DNA from 2 places in the Achromobacter veterisilvae genome. Region 2 is predicted to be linked to the other one. Evidence: riboswitches for the same ligand, from Rfam matches in the RefSeq annotation. Region 2 holds a riboswitch; the other holds the start of a gene.
The links. A riboswitch is a leader RNA that binds a small molecule or an ion and turns the genes downstream of it on or off. The one in region 2 is predicted to bind glycine.
Positions count from the first base shown of each region.

Region 1: another riboswitch for glycine. It lies ahead of WHX56_RS24300 (D-amino acid dehydrogenase); the one in region 2 lies ahead of gcvT (glycine cleavage system aminomethyltransferase GcvT).

Region 1 is NZ_CP148753.1:5,236,781-5,244,996, forward strand. Features, by position in the region: gene WHX56_RS24285 (MetQ/NlpA family ABC transporter substrate-binding protein) at 1-111, opposite strand, end outside; gene WHX56_RS24290 (CopD family protein) at 267-692, opposite strand; gene WHX56_RS24295 (DUF2242 domain-containing protein) at 753-1,550, opposite strand; glycine riboswitch at 1,947-2,038, shown strand; glycine riboswitch at 2,040-2,132, shown strand; gene WHX56_RS24300 (D-amino acid dehydrogenase) at 2,178-3,410, shown strand; gene WHX56_RS24305 (amidohydrolase family protein) at 3,423-4,736, opposite strand; gene WHX56_RS24310 (alpha/beta fold hydrolase) at 4,802-5,584, opposite strand; gene WHX56_RS24315 (fumarylacetoacetate hydrolase family protein) at 5,581-6,459, opposite strand; gene WHX56_RS24320 (AraC family transcriptional regulator) at 6,718-7,572, shown strand; gene nadB (L-aspartate oxidase) at 7,592-8,216, opposite strand, start outside.
Region 2 is NZ_CP148753.1:18,345-26,560, forward strand. Features, by position in the region: gene gcvP (aminomethyl-transferring glycine dehydrogenase) at 1-1,208, opposite strand, end outside; gene gcvH (glycine cleavage system protein GcvH) at 1,309-1,686, opposite strand; gene gcvT (glycine cleavage system aminomethyltransferase GcvT) at 1,788-2,888, opposite strand; glycine riboswitch at 2,975-3,098, opposite strand; glycine riboswitch at 3,133-3,228, opposite strand; gene WHX56_RS00075 (ZIP family metal transporter) at 3,394-4,287, opposite strand; gene WHX56_RS00080 (superoxide dismutase) at 4,318-4,932, opposite strand; gene WHX56_RS00085 (NAD(P)/FAD-dependent oxidoreductase) at 5,076-6,278, opposite strand; gene WHX56_RS00090 (arginine/lysine/ornithine decarboxylase) at 6,296-8,216, opposite strand, start outside.

The DNA.
Region 1 (8,216 bases), 1.3 Mb from region 2:
GCGCACGCCGACCTTCAAAGGCTTGGGGTCGGCCGAAAAGGCGGGCCCATGGAACATCGCCGCCGAGGCCAGCACCACGCCAAGCAGCTTCTTGAAAAAACGGGGAGTCATATTGAAATCGCCTCTCAGGCTAAGCGGTTATGAGAGAAACGATTCTAGGGATGGGGGTCCGCCCGGCGAACGAATACTTCGTTGAGTCCTTATTACAGGGTTGTTTGGTTATGGCCGCGCGGCATATGCCGGCGGCGGAAGCCCGGCGCGCGGCCTCAGAAGGGCTTGACGACGACCAGCGTCACGATCGCGGCGGACGCGACGACGGTGACGGGCGCATACAGGTCGACCAGCGGCGGACGCCGGGCGCTGCCGTCCGCCATGCGGCGCAGGGCCGCGGTCTGGATGCCCAGCAGCGCCGACAGCCCCAGCGCGAAGCCGATCTTGATCCAGATCCAGCTCATGGCGAACCAGCCGAAGGTCACGGCCAGGTGCAGGCCGATCAGCCAGGTCAGCACCATGGCCGGCGTGGTCACGAACAGCGTCCATCGTCGCAGGGCGCCCAGCATCCTGCGTTCTTTCGGGGCTTCGTCGCCCTCCTGCGGCTGCGAGGACAGCAGGAACAGCGACACGAACAGCGAGCCGCCCAGCCAGGCGGCCACCGCCGCGACGTGGAGCATTTTCAGGAGTTGATAAGTCATGGCCCGGATTATCGCCGCTCGCGGGCGCCGGCAGGAACCGCCGCGCCGCATCCGTTTGCGCTACGGCAAACCGGCACCCTGCCCGGCCGCGTCCGGGCCCGCCGGCGCGGGGGTGGCGGGAGCGGAAGCGCCCGTCGCGGGGGTGGCCGGCGCCGGGCTTTCCGCGGGCGCGGCCTTGCCGCCGCTGCCGGGCGCGTCGGCGGCCGCCGCCGGGTTCAAGGTATCGGCCGGCGCGTTCGGAGACACGGCGGGCTCGGCGGGCGCGGGCTTGGGCGGCGCCTTGGCGCGGGCCGGGTTCGCGGGCGCCGCCTGCGGCGCGGAGGCGGCCTGGGCGTCCGGCAGGAAGCGCTGCAACAGTTGGAAGAACCCGTCGTAGAACTGCGGGCGCGCCACCGTCTGGCTGGCCGTCTTCACCAGCGAGTCGTCGCTGGCGCCGAACGGCATGGACACCTGGCCCAGCACGCTCACGCCCACGCTGGCCGAGTTGGCGGTGCGCTTGATCGAGTAGCGGTCCTGCACCGCGTTGGCGAACACCGTCGCGCGCTCGTTCGAGTTGCCGTCGGAGGCGCACTCGATATTGAAGCTGATCTGCGTGTGCTGGCCGTCTTCGCCCTGGAAGTTCTTATGTCCCGTCACCCGGGCGCCCTCGAACTTGTCGATGTTGTAGCCCTGGCTCAGCAGGGCGCGGCGGCCGGCGTCGCAGGCGGCGGCGCTGCCGGCGGGAACCGTCCGCGAATAGGTGTCGCTCTGGGCGAAGTTTTCTTTTTCGAATTCGGGTTTGGGGGATGAGCACCCTGCCAGGACGCCCGCCAGGACAGCCAGCAGCGCAACAGATGGACGGCGGATAACACGGGGCATGAATAAGGGTCCGGCTTGAAGCAACAAAAACGGGTTATAGCGCATCCTCGCCGGGATTCCTTTACCAGGAATGTGCAGTTCAACAGAGAGGTAACAGGGGAAATGGGGACGTGCTTTCCGCCATCCCCGCCCCGGAAACCGCCAATCAGGGCCTGGGCAGGCGCCTGAGCCAGCTATCCCATGAATCGATTCGCAGGGGGATGGAAAACGTCCGCTCGTAGCCGTGGCGCTTCCTGCTTTCGGCCAGATCGTCTATTCGTCCCGGCTGCCATAGACTTCGCCGAACAGCGCGCGCTTCAGCGCTTCGATGGAGTTGGTTACCGAAGGGTCCGTTGAAACTGGGACTAACCCTGGGTCTCATTCCGTGGAATTTTGGCTATTCTCTCCCAGTCGATCCAAAACCCCGCAGAAGAGACCTGCCCCCGCGGCGGGCGCCGACGGAGCAACCGCCCCGGAAACTCTCAGGCAAACAGGACTGCGCGGTCTAGACAATCTGGAGAGAGGCGCCGCGCGCGCCCACCGAAGGGGAACCCGCCGCCGTCCGCGCGAACGGGTGAAGCTCTCAGGTACAGAGACAGATGGGGTGCTGCGGCCGGGTGGCCGCGGCCACTCGACCCTGGAGCGACCATGCCCCGCATCGCCATCATCGGCGCCGGTATCACCGGCGTCACGTCCGCCTACGCCTTGAACAAACTGGGATACGACGTCACCGTTTACGACCGCCAGCGCTATCCCGCCATGGAAACGTCCTACGCCAACGGCGGCCAGTTGTCGGCCAGCAACGCCGAGGTCTGGAACAGCGTGTCCACCGTCATGAAGGGCCTGCGCTGGCTCGGGCGCCACAATGCGCCGCTGCTGCTCAACCCCAGGTTCAGTTGGCACAAGTATTCCTGGCTGGCCCAGTTCGTCGGGCAGATCCGGCACTACCGCCAGAACACCATCGCCACCACGCGCCTGGCCATCGAAGCGCGCCAGCACTTGTTCGCCATGGCCGAAGAGGAAGGCATAGACTTCGACCTGGAGCGCCGGGGCATCCTGCACATCTACCATGACGCCGCCAGCTTCGAAACCGCGCGCCGCGCCAACGCGCTGCTGCAGGAAGGCGGGCTGGAACGCTATGCCGTGTCGGCCGAGGAAGCGCGCCGCATCGAGCCCGCGCTGCAGACCGACTGCCATGGCGGTTTCTACACCCCGTCGGACGCCACCGGCGACATCCACAAGTTCACCAGCGGCCTGGCCCGCGCCTGCGAACGCCGGGGCGTGCGCTTCGTGCAGGACGCCGAGGTCCGGGACATCGTCCATGAAGGCGGCGCCTATCTGCTGGACATCGCGGGCGAAGACGGCGCGCGGCCCGGCCAGCGCGAATCCGCCGACGCCATCGTCATCTGCGCGGGCGCCGCGAGCCGGCAATTCGCCAAGCGGCTGGGCGACTCGCTCAACATCTATCCGGTCAAGGGCTATTCCATCAGCGTGCACCTGGACGACGCGCAAAGCCGCGCCGCCGCGCCCGGCGTGAGCCTGCTCGACGAAGCCGCCAAGATCGTCACCAGCCGGCTGGGCGACCGTTTCCGCGTCGCCGGCACGGCCGAATTCAACGGCTTCAACATGGACATCCGCGCCGAGCGGGTCCAGCCGCTGATCGACTGGACCCGCCAGCACTTCCCCGGCATCCGCACGTCGCGCGTGGTGCCATGGTGCGGGCTGCGCCCGATGACGCCGAACATGATGCCGAGGGTCGGCCCCGGCAAGCGGCCGGGCGTGTTCTACAACACGGGCCACGGCCACCTGGGATGGACGCTTTCGGCGGCGACGGCGCAATTGCTCGCGGCCAGCGTGAAGGGGGCCATGGCCGGGGCTTGATGGCCGCGGCGTTCAATGCGCCGCGACCGCCTCCCTGCTGCCCTGCCCGGCCGCGCGCGGCGCCGCGTCCGCGCCGCGCGGGCCGGCATCCTTGCAGATCTTCCCGTCCTTCATCACCAGGCTGATCCGTTCCGGATCGACCAGCAAGGACAAGTCATCCAGCGGATTGCCGTCCACCATGACGATGTCCGCCAGGTAGCCGGGGCGCAGCATGCCTATTTCATCCGGCCGCAGCATGATCTGGCCGCCCAGCCGGGTGGCCGCCACCAGCGCTTCGGTGGGCGTCATGCCGATGTAGTCGACGAAGTACTGGAGGTCGGTGGCGTTGGTCCCATGCGGCATCCACGCGAAGCCATAGTCTCCGCCGGGCAGGATGCGGATGCCGCGCTTGTGCATTTTGCGCAGCGATTCCGAGGCGATCTCCAGTTCGCGCTTGTAGCCCATCTTTTCGGCGATGGCGGGCGTGATGCCGTAATCGGAGGCATTGAAGGCCGTCCTGACCAGCCAGCCGATACCCGGCGCGACGAAGTGCCTGTCCTTGTTGGCCTCCAGCATATCGAGCGCCTCTTCGTCGGCGAAGCTGGCGTGATAGATGATCTCGATGCCGTGGCGCACGCACTGTTTGACCGATTCGCTGGAACGCGCGTGCGCCGCGACGCGCTTTCCATAGCGCCTGGCCTCGCTGGCCAGCATGGCGATCTCGTCCTCGGCGAACGGCGACATCTCGGCCGGCAACCCGGCGATGTACTCGCCCGACAGGTTGATTTTCAGATGATCGACCCCGTACTTGATGAACGTCCGCGCCGACCGCCGGATCTCTTCGGGGCCGCTGCACACACTGCCGAAGCTGAGCGCCTCGAACGGCATGTGCGGCAGCGTATTGTCGCCCAGCGCGCCGATTGTCGTGATCTCCTGGCTGCCCGCCAGATAGCGCGGCCCCGGGCACTCCCCCGCGTCGATCGCGTTGCGCAGCACCACGTCCAGGCGCGGTTTGGCCGCCGCGGCGCCGATGGCCGAGGTCCAGCCCATTTCCAGATACCGCTTCGCCACGCGCACACACCACAGTATGTGTTCTTCCGGCGGCATGAATTGGATCGCGGAAAGCGAGGGCTGGTCATTCCACGAAAAATGCGTGTGCGCCTCGGTCATCCCGGGCATCAGGAAACGGCCCTGGCCGTCGATGACGCGCGCGCCTTCCCTTTCCACTTGGCGCGGCGAACGCGCGACCTCGGCGATGCGCGCATCTTCGATCAACACCTCGCCTTTGAAGGGCGCCTCGCCGCCGCCATCGAAGACGGCGACGTTGGTGATGGCAATTCTGGACATGACAAGTCTCCTCCGGCCCGCGGCGCGGGCCGATTTCTTATGTTGAAACGCCGGGAAAACGGCAGTTAGCGCAGCGCCGCGTAGAACTCCCGCAAGGCCTCGACGCAGGCGTGGGGTTTTTCGTAGGTCGTCCAGTGGCCGCAATCTCCGAGGACGATCTGGCGGCTGCCGGCGATGCGGGCCGCCAGTGCCTCGACGTTGGCCGCGGGCGCCACGCCGTCCTGGTCGCCGGTCACCAGCAGCGCCGGCACGGCGAGTCCCTCCACGGCGGCGGGTTGCGCGGCGGCCAGCGCCTCGCAGCTCTGCGCATAGCCTTCGGGCGGCTGCCGCATCACGCTCTCGCGCACCAGCGCCAGCACCGCGGGCTGGTCCCGCTTGGTCTGGGCGCTGGTTGCCCCCTTGACGATGGCATCCGCGATTTCCTGCATCGCCGCGTCGCCGCCGCGGGCCAGCTCCGCCCGCCGCCGGATGCCGGCCCGGCCGGCGTCCGGCGGCGCCGCGAGCGGACCGAACAGCGCGAGCGACCTGACCCGGGCGGGATGCGCGACGGCGAAATGCTGGGCCACGATGGTGCCCAGCGAATGCGCGGCGACGTGCAGCGCGTCGACCTCCAGTTCATCGAGCATCCCGGCCAGCGCGCCGACGTACGCATCGATGGACAGCGCCTGCGGCGCCAGCGCCGACCGCGCGCTGCCCGGCAGGTCCGGGCGAATGACGCGGAAGCCCTCGAAGGCATCCATCACGGGCGTCCAGGTATTGGACGAACCGCCCAGGCCGTGTATGCACAGCAGCGCCGGCCCCTGGCCGTCGATCTCCACGGCCAGGCCGTTGACGTAGTGCGTGCTCATGTCCGTTCCTCGACAAAAGTGTTCTCGATCGTGCCCAGGCCGTCGATCTCCACGCGCACCACGTCGCCCGCGGCGAGATAGCGGGGAGGCTGCATGCCCATGCCGACGCCGGCAGGCGTGCCCGTCGCGATCACGTCGCCCGGATAGAGCGTGATGCCGCGCGAAATCGTTTCGATCAAGGACGGAATATCGAAGATCATGTTTTCCGTCGGCCCGTCCTGGCGCAGCTCGCCATTGACCCAGCAGCGCACGCGCGTGCGGGTCCCGTCGAATTCGTCCGCCGTGGCGATCCACGGCCCCATGGGGCAGAAGGTATCGAACGACTTCCCCATGTCCCACTGCTGGTGCCGCATCTGCACGTCCCGCGCGGTGACGTCGTTGACGACGGTGTAGCCGAAGACGTGGGCCAGGGCGTCGGCGCGCGGGATGTTCTTTCCGCCTCTGCCGATCACGACCGCCAGCTCGGCCTCGTAATCGATCCGGTCCGAGACGCCCGCGGGCAGCAGCACGTCGGCCCGCGGCCCCACTACGCACTCGGGCACTTTGGTGAAGACGATGGGCCAGGACTCGGGATTCGCGTCGTTGTCCTTGAAGACCGAGGCCGAGAGTTCCTTCGCGTGGGCGTGGTAGTTCCGTCCCACGCACCACAGGTTGCGGCGCGGCCTGGGCAATGGCGCCAGCAGCGCCACTTCGGCGAGCGGCAGCGCCTCTCCCTTGCCGGGCAACGCCCGGCCCGCGGCGAGCAGGTCGATCACGGCCTGGGCTCCGGCTCGCCGTTGCTCCGCGTCCAGCGCCAGCGGCGCCACGGTCATGCCGTCGCCGGATACCAGGCCCACCTCCTGCCTTCCATTCACCATAAAGCTAGCAATGCGCAATGCTGTCTCCTTCTTCGTCCTGAACAAACCCCCGATACGCCGGCAGGTGATCGGGACTTTATCGGCGCGAGCGGCAACGTGCTTATCGCCGGGTCCGCGGACTTATCGCAGAGTCAGATCTTGTGCTAGGTGAATACACCTACGCCGGACAAGGGCGCAAACGCCCATAAAATTCTCGCAAGCGCCGCGCCCGCCCGAAGCACTCGCCGCCCCGCAGAAGCCCGCTTTCGCGAGGGGACGATACAAATGGAGACAGAGATGCAGGAGACTTATGCCTTGCACGAAGGCGCGTTCGGCCGCGCCGTCGTGCTGGAACTGCGCGACGACCTGATCGCGCATGCGCACGCTGAAGTGCAGCTCGCCCTCTGGCTGGGCGGCGCGCGCGTGGAAGGCCACGTCGGTCAGACACTGGTGCCCTACAGCGAACACCTTGCGCTGGGAACCAATACCTATGAATCGCACGATGCCCGGCTGCTGGACCGGTCGGGCCCCGCCATTTTCCTGGTGCTCTACATCGCCAAGCCCTGGCTGGACGAGCGCCGGGCCGCCACCGGCCGTCCCTTCCATTTCGCCGCGCCCGGCGTCCCCATCGACGCCGCCGTGCGGCAGGGCTGCTGGCGCCTGCTGGACAAGATCGTCTCCCCGCACGAGCACCCGGGCGCCGATCTCGACGCGGAGGTCGAGGCCCTGCTGCAAGCCGCCATCGAATCGTCCACCGGCCCCGGCCGGACGGACCGCCCCGTATCGGCGGCGCCCGCGCTGGACCGCAGGCTGCGCGCGGCCATCGCCTATATGCGCGAGCACGTCCACGAACCGATCGCGGTGGAAGACGTCGCGAGCCGGGTGGGATTGTCCCGCGGCCATTTCTTCGCGCTCTTCCGGGACCAGCTCAACACGACGCCGCAAGTGTTCTGGAGCGCCGTGCGCGTCGAGGAAGCCGTGCGCCTGCTGGCGCACCAGGAACAGCCGCTGACCTCGGTGGCGCTGGATCTGGGCTTTTCCACGCCGGGCAACTTTTCCCGTTTTTTCCGGGAACACATGGGCGTGTCGCCGTCCCGCTTCCGGCGCGCGGCCACCGGGCCCGCGCAGCACCTGCTGACCGGCGTCTCCTGAACCCGGCACCGGCCGGATGCTACGGCGCCGCGCAAGACGCCGCGCGGCCCTCGCGCGCTTCGCTCCACTCCCGGCGATCGCTATTGAAATGCGCGCCACGGCTTTCACCGCGCTCGCTCGCCGCGCGCACGATCAGGTCGGCCACCAGCGCCAGGTTGCGCAGTTCCAGCAGGTCCAGGCTCAGGCCTTCGCGATGCAGCCGCGCGTCCATCTCGGCGCGCAGCGGCCCGACGAAAGCGGCCGCGCGCCGCAGCGCGGCGTCGCTGCGCACGACGCCGACGTCGCGGCTCATCAGTTGGCGCAGGTCTTGCCGCAGGCGCGCCAGGTCGGGGGACGCCGGCCGCGGCGCCGCGGCCGCGGGCCGCCCTTCCCCGGCGGCCCGGACTGGCGTTGCCGCAAGCCGCAGGATGTCCTGCGCCGCGGCGCGTCCCATCACGGCGCATTCCAGCAGGGAGTTGCTGGCCAGGCGGTTGGCGCCGTGCAATCCGGTGCACGCGGCCTCGCCGATCACGTACAGCCCCGGCAGGCCGCTGCGTCCCGCGACGTCCGTGACGACTCCGCCGCAGGTGTAGTGCGCGGCGGGCGCGACGGGGATGGGCATGGCCGCGATGTCGATGCCCAGCGCCAGGCACCGTGCATGGATG
Region 2 (8,216 bases):
GCGCAGTCGGCCGCCGTCAGGATGGCCGGCGTGGCCGCGCCGGTTTCCAGCAGCAGCGTGTCGAAGAAGGTGTCGTTGACGACCTTCACGCCCAGCTTGATCAACTCGGCGCGCAGGATGGCGGTGCCGCGCTGCACGCGCTGGGCGATGCGGCGGATGCCCGCCGGGCCGTGCCAGACGGCGTACATGCCGGCCATCACGGCCAGCAGCACCTGCGCGGTGCAGATGTTGGAAGTGGCTTTCTCGCGGCGGATGTGCTGTTCGCGCGTCTGCAGCGCCAGGCGCATCGCCGGGTTGCCTTGCGCGTCCTTGGACACGCCCACCAGGCGGCCCGCCATGTTGCGCTTGAAGGCGTCCTTGCAGGCCATGAAGCCGGCATGCGGGCCGCCGAAGCCGAACGGCACGCCGAAGCGCTGGGCCGAACCGATGGCGATGTCCGCGCCCCACTCGCCCGGGGCGGCCAGGAGGGCCAGCGCCAGCAGGTCGGTGGCGACGGCCACGATCGCGCCTTGCGCGTGCGCGGCTTCGGCCAGCTTGCGGTAGTCGGACACGGAGCCGGTGCTGTGCGGGTACTGGAGCAACACGCCGAAGCACTCGGGCAGGCCTTCGGCCTCGTCGCCCACCGCGATCTCGATGTCCAGGCCTTCGGCGCGCGTGCGCACGACTTCGAGGGTCTGGGGGTGCACGTGGCGCGAGACGAAGAACACCGGGCTCTTCGACTTGGCGCTGCGGCGCGCCAGCGTCATGGCTTCGGCCGCGGCGGTGCCTTCGTCCAGCAGCGAGGCGTTGGAGATGTCCAGCCCGGTCAGGTCGGCGACCATGGTCTGGTAATTCAGCAGGGCCTCCAGGCGGCCCTGCGAGATCTCGGGCTGGTACGGCGTGTAGGCCGTGTACCAGGCGGGATTCTCGAGGATGTTGCGCAACACCACGTTGGGCGTGTGCGTGCCGTAGTACCCCTGGCCGATGTAGCTGCGGTAGACCTGGTTGCGGCCCGCGATCTGCTTCAGTTCGTCCAGCACGTCGGTTTCGCTGCGCGATTGCGGCAGCGCCAGCGGGGCCTGGCTGCGGATCTTGGGCGGCACGACTTCCTCGATCAGGGCGTCCAGGCTGGCGCTGCCGATGACGGCGAGCATGGCGGCCTGGGCGGCGTCGGAGGGGCCGATGTGGCGGGGGATGAAGTCGGTATGGGTGTCTAGGGCGCGCGACATGGGGAGATCTCGGGGTGGCGGTGCCGTCGGAGGACGGTCGGTATTGCATCTGGCGGGGCGGGCGCCGGGCCGCTATGGCCGCGCGCCCTCCCCGACCGGCTTAGCCGTTGGCGACGGCTTCGTAGCCGGCGGCGTCCAGCAGCTTGTCGGCGTCGGCCGCGTTGACCGGCTTGATCTTGAAGATCCAGGCGGTGAAGGCCGATTCGTTGATCAGGTTGGGATTGTTTTCCAGCTCTTCGTTGAAAGCGACGATCTCGCCGGCGACCGGCGCGTAGATGTCGGAGGCAGCCTTGACCGACTCGACCACGCCGGCGGTCTCGCCGGCGTTCAGCTTGGCGCCGACCTTCACGTCGCCGACGAAAACCAGGTCGCCCAACTGGTCCTGGGCGGTATCGGTGATGCCGACGACGAACACGTCGCCTTCGGCTTTGACCCATTCATGGGACTCGGTGTACTTGCGATCGGTGGGCAGACTCATGGGAACTCCTGAGGGAATGCGGGTAGATGAATGGTGTTGCGCGCCTCGCGCGGGCGGCCCTGCCGCCCCATAGGGGCCGGCGCCCGCGCGAAGCTTCGAGTTTACGAGTGTTCGACTTCTTTGCCGTTGCGGACGAACGGCAATTTGCATACCAGGGCGGGCACCCATTTGCCGCGGATATCGACCTCGGCCGTGTCGCCCGGACGCACGCCTTGCGGCAGGCGGGCAAAGCCGATGGACACGCCGAGCGTGGGCGACATGGTGCCGCTGGTGAGTTCACCCATGCCTTCCTTGGTGCGCACGGCCATGTGCGCGCGCATGACGCCGCGCTCCTGCAGCTTCAGGCCGAGGAAGGCGGCCGGCGTGGCGAACTGCTCCAGCGCTTCGCGGCCGATGAAGCGGCGCTCGGCGTCCTTCAGGGATACGGTCCAGGTCAGGCCGGCCTGGCCGGGCTGGACCAGTTCGTCCATGTCCTGGCCGTAGAGGTTCATGCCGGCTTCCAGGCGCAGCGTGTCGCGCGCGCCCAGACCGCAGGGACGCACGCCCTGGGCGGCCAGGTCGCGCCACAGTTGCACGGCCTCGGTGGCGGGCAGCACGATTTCGAAGCCGTCCTCGCCGGTGTAGCCGGTGCGGGCCACCAGGGTATCGTCGCCGACGACGGCGGCCACGAAGGGGGTCAACGATTCAGTGGCGGCCTGCCATGCCGGGCGCGCGGCCCAGACCTTGGCGCGGGCATTGGGGCCCTGCACGGCCACCATGGACAGGTCGCGGCGGGGCGCGATGACGACGTCGAAACCGCCGGCCTGCTTCACGCGCAGCATCCAGGCGATGTCCTTGTCGGCGGTGCCGGCATTGACGACCACGCGCCATTCGTCGGCGGCGAAGAAGTAGATGATCAGGTCGTCGATCACGCCGCCCTGCGGATTCAGCATGCAGCTATAGAGCGCCTTGCCGGGCACGGTCAGCTTGGCCACGTCGTTGGCGACCAGGCGCTGCAGGAACGCGAACGCGTCCGGGCCCGTCACGTCGACGTTCAGCATGTGCGACACGTCGAACATGCCCGCGTCCTGGCGCACGGCGTGGTGCTCCTCCAGTTGCGAGCCGTAGGCCAGGGGCATGTCCCAGCCGCCGAAGTCGACCATACGGGCGCCAGAGGCGATGTGTTCTTCGGCCAGCGGGGTGCGTTTGAGGGGTGCGGACATGCGCGGGAACTCCGGGACGGCATTGTTGCCAGGGTTACGGAATGCCGGTGGTACCAGGCGGGCTGCGCCTGCACAACGGCTGAATCTTCCGCCCCTCTGTCCTTTTGCCTGAGAGTTGCCCCGCTAAGCGGGTTTGCACCTTCGGCGCCTGGGCTGCTCGCTATGTCCCTTGTTCCAGGGGCGGCGCCAGGTCTCTCCAGAGTACTGTTTTGCCGCGTCCGCGCGGTGAAAAACCGGGACAGGGCAAGCATGGGCGGTATGGGTTACCTGAGCGATTCCGGGCGAATTGCGCCTTCGGCGGCGGCCGGGCATACAGGCCGCTCTCTCCCGCAACATGCGTGACAGCGCCGAAAGCATACATCGAAAAGAGGCCCCGGAAAAGGACCGGTGTCCGACACAAAAGGACCGGTGTCTGACACCCATGGCGGACGGCCTTCAGCCTGGACCGGCATTTCAGGGGTGTCAGACACCCCTTACGCGCCCCCTTACGCGCCGGCGGCCCGCCCTACCCCAGCGCGGTGTCCAGCAGCATCATCAGCACGAAGCCCAGCATCAGCCCGCAAGTGGCGTAGACCTCGTGCCCCTTGCGGTGCGACTCCGGGATGATCTCGTGGCTGATCACGAACAGCATCGCCCCCGCGGCGAAACCCAGCCCCCACGGCAGCAGCGGTTCCGACCAGCCGACCACGGCCGCGCCCAGCACGGCGCCCAGCGGCTCGACCAGCCCGGACAGCATCCCCAGCGCCACCGCGAACGCGCGCTGGTAGCCCGCGGCCAGCAGCGCCACCGCCACGACCAGCCCCTCGGGGATGTCCTGGATCGCGATGCCAGTGGCCAGCGCGGTGCCGCGCACGGGATCGTTGCCCGCGTAGCCCACGCCGATGGCCAGGCCTTCCGGCAGGTTGTGCAGGGTGATGGCGAACACGAACAGCCAGGTGCGGCGCAGGCGGTGCGCCTCGATCCCTTCCCGGCCCTTGATGAAATGCTCATGCGGCAGCGTGCGGTCCATGATCAGCAGGACGGCCGCCCCCAGCAGCACGGCGGCGCCCACCGTCAGGCCCGCCCCCCACGGCCCGTAGCCCAGCTCGCGGCCCGCGGCGATGCCCGGGGCCACCAGCGAAAAGGCGCTGGCCGCCAGCATGACGCCGGCGCCGAAGCCGAACATGCTGTCCTGCATTTTCTGGGGAATGGTGCGCGCGAAAAGGATGGGCACCGTCCCCAGCGCGGTCGCGCCCGCGGCGACCAGCCCGCCCAGCAGGGCGTCCGCGACGTGCGGCGCGCGCACGTCCAGGTACGCCCATAGCTGGTGCAGCCCCAGGCAGGACACCAGCACGGCCAGCGTCCAGACGCTGATGCTGGTGGCCGCCGGCCGCACGCGATGACGGCTGAAGGTATTCATATACCGCTGCCCTCCTTGCCAGGGACGCGCTCAGCGCTTCGCCGCGGCGTAGCGGCGCGCCACTTCCGGCCAATTCACGACATTGTAGAAGGCGGCGATGTATTCCGGTCGGCGATTCTGGTACTTCAGGTAATAGGCATGTTCCCAGACGTCCAACCCCAGGATCGGCGTATTGCCCAGCATCAGCGGGCTGTCCTGGTTGGCGCTGCTTTCCACCGTCAGCTTGCCGGCCGGCGTCACCGAGAGCCAGGCCCAGCCGCTGCCGAAACGGGTCAGCGCGGCCTTGGTGAAGGCGTCCTTGAAGGCGGCCAGGCCGCCCAGGTCGGACTCGATGGCCGCCGCCAGGGCGCCGTCGGGTTCGCCGCCGCCCTCGGGGGACATGACCGACCAGAACAGGCTGTGGTTGGCGTGGCCGCCGCCGTGGTTGCGCACGGCGCCGCGCACGGCCTCGGGCAACTGGTCCAGGCGGGACACCAGGGCCTCGACGGGCTCGTCGGTGGCGATGCCCGCCCCCTCCAGCGCCGCGTTCAGGCTGTTGACGTAGGTCTGGTGGTGCTTGCTGTAGTGGATCTCCATCGTCATCGCGTCGATGTGAGGCTCCAGGGCGTCGTAGGCGTACGGCAGGGTCGGAAGGGTATAGGCCATGCATGTCTCCGTCGGATCCGCCCTCGGATGAGGGCCGGCATCAATATCGAAAACATAAATGATATTTATTTTTATTTAATACCACAATGGCAATGCTGCAATTCCTTTCACACGGGGCGCCCGCCGCTATCGGCCCCGCCGGCCTACAGCGCCTTGCCGCAAGCCACGCCCGAGGCCCAGGCCCACTGGAAGTTGTAGCCGCCCAGCCATCCGGTGACGTCCACGGCCTCGCCGATGAAGTAAAGGCCCGGAGCGGTCTTCGCCTGCATGGATTTCTGGTCCAGGCCGCGCGTGTCCACGCCGCCGCGCATCACTTCGGCCTTTTTGTAGCCGGCCGTGCCGCTGGGCACCAGCGTCCACTGGTGGATGTCCTGCGCCAGTCCGCGCAGGGTCTTGTCCGGCGCGTCGGCCAGGCGCAATGCCGCCAGCCCGGGCTTGCCCTTCTGCTCCGCCAGGTGCAGCCAGCGGTCGGCCAGCCGCTTGGGCCAGAGGCCGCTCAGCACCGTGTGCAGTTGCTGCCGGTTGCCGGACTTCGACGCCAGCAGTTCCTCGGCCAGGTCGCGGCCCGGCGCCAGGTCCACCACGATGGGTTCGCCCGGCTTCCAGAAGCTGGATATTTGCAAGATGGCCGGCCCCGACAGGCCGCGATGCGTGAACAGCAGGTCTTCGAGGAATTCGCCGCGGGCCTTGCCCTGCCCCGTGTGCAGGCCGACCTCCAGCGCCACGCCGGACAGTTCCGACAAGGCCTGCCACTGCGCGGGGTCGAAGGTCAGGGGCACCAGCGCGGGCCGGGGCTCCACGATCTTCAGGCCGAACTGCCGCGCGATCTTCAGGCCGAAATCGGTGGCGCCCAGTTGCGGGATCGCCATGCCGCCGGTGGCCACCACCAGTTTGGCCGCGCGGATCGGGCCCTGGCCGGTGCGCAGTTCGAAGCCGGCCTCGCCGTGGGCCACCTCGGCCACCTGGCAACCCATGCGCCACTGCACGCCGCCCGCGTCGCATTCCGTGCGCAGCATGTCGATGATGGCCTCGCTGGAATCGTCGCAGAACAACTGGCCCCGGTGCTTCTCGTGCCAGCCGATGCGGTGGCGCCTCACCAGCGCCAGGAAATCCTGCGGCGTGTAGCCCGACAGCGCCGATCGGCAGAAATGCGGATTGTCGGAGAGGAAGTTGGCGGGCCCGGCCCCGATGTTGGTGAAGTTGCAGCGGCCTCCGCCGGAAATGCGGATCTTCTCCGCCAGGCGGGTGGCGTGGTCGACCAGCGCCACGCGCAGGCCGCGCTGGCCGGCAACCGCGGCGCACATCATGCCAGCGGCGCCGGCGCCGAGGACGGCAACATCGAACATCGGGACTCCGGAGCGCGTCAGTCTTCGATCAGGCAGTCGACGTAGTAGCGCTTTTCGCCGTCCGGCCCCACTTCGTCGGCCAGGCCGTGGATGTAGGTCTCGAAGCCCGGGAAGCGCTCGTTGAACTCGCGCGCGAACTGCAGGTACTGGACGATGGTGCGGTTGAAGCGCTCGCCCGGAATCAGCAGCGGGATGCCCGGCGGGTACGGGGTCAGCAGCACGCCGGTGACGCGGCCTTCCAGCTTGTCGATGTCGACGCGCTCGACCTCGCGGTGCGCCATGCGGGCGAACGCGTCCGACGGCTTCAGGGCCGGGACCATGTCGCTCAGGTACATCTCGGTGGTCAGGCGGGCCACGTCGCGCTCGCGGTAGGCTTCGTGGATCTGCTGGCACAGGTCGCGCAGGCCCATGCGCTCGTAGCGGCGATGGTCGCGGCAGAATTCCGGCAGGATGCGCCACAGCGGCTGGTTGCGGTCGTAGTCGTCCTTGAATTGCTGCAAGGCGGTCAGGAGCGTGTTCCAGCGGCCCTTGGTGATGCCGATGGTGAACAGGATGAAGAAGGAATACAGGCCCGTCTTCTCGACCACCACGCCGTGCTCGGTCAGGTACTTGGAGACCAGCGCGGCGGGAATGCCGGTTTCGCCGAAGCTGCCCGACATGTCCAGCCCCGGGGTGATGACCGTGGCCTTGATCGGGTCCAGCATGTTGAAGCCTTCGGCCATTTCGCCGAAGCCGTGCCAGTGGTCGTTGGATTCCAGGATCCATTCATCGCGGTTGCCGATGCCTTCGGACACCAGGCGGTTCGGGCCCCAGACCTTGAACCACCAGTCGTTCTTGCCGAATTCCGACTCCACCTTGCGCATGGCGCGGCGGAAGTCCAGGGCTTCGCGGATGCTTTCCTCGACCAGCGCGGTGCCGCCCGGCGGCTCCATCATGGCGGCGGCCACGTCGCAGGACGCGATGATCGCGTACTGGGGCGAGGTGGACGTGTGCATCAGGTAGGCTTCGTTGAAGACGTTGCGGTCCAGCTTGCGGGTCTCGGATTCCTGCACGATGATCTGCGAGGCCTGCGAGATGCCGGCCAGCAGCTTGTGCGTGGAGTGCGTGGCGAACACCATGGCGTCCTGGCTGCGCGGGCGGTCCTGGCCGATGGCGTGCATGTCCTGGTAGAACTCGTGGAACGACGCGTGCGGCAGCCAGGCTTCGTCGAAGTGCAGCGTATCGACGTAGCTGCCGAGCTGCTTCTTGATCATTTCGACGTTGTAGATGACGCCGTCGTACGTGCTCTGCGTCAGCGTCAGGATGCGCGGGTTCTTGTTCACCGCTTCGCGCGCGAAGGGGTTGGCCTCGATCTTCTTGCGGATGTTGTCCGGGTGGAATTCTTCCAGCGGGATCGGGCCGATGATGCCCAGGTGGTTGCGCGTGGGGCGCAGGAATACCGGGATCGCGCCCGTCATCGTGATGGCGTGCAGGATGGACTTGTGGCAGTTGCGGTCCACCACGACCACGTCGCCGGCCGCGACGTTGGCGTGCCACACCACCTTGTTCGAGGTGGAGGTGCCGTTCGTCACGAAGAAGCAGTGGTCGGCGTGGAAGATGCGCGCCGCGTTCAGTTCGGATTCGGCCACGGGGCCGGTATGGTCCAGCAACTGGCCCAGTTCGTCGACGGCGTTGCAGACGTCGGCGCGCAGCATGTTCTCGCCGAAGAACTGGTGGAACATCCGGCCCACGGGGCTCTTCAGGAACGCCACGCCGCCCGAATGCCCGGGGCAGTGCCACGAGTACGAACCGTCCTGCGCGTACTTGACCAGTTCGCGGAAGAACGGCGGCGGCAGGCTGTCGACGTAGCTGCGGGCTTCGCGGATGATGTGGCGCGCCACGAATTCGGGCGTGTCCTCGAACATGTGGATGAAGCCGTGCAGTTCGCGCAGGATGTCG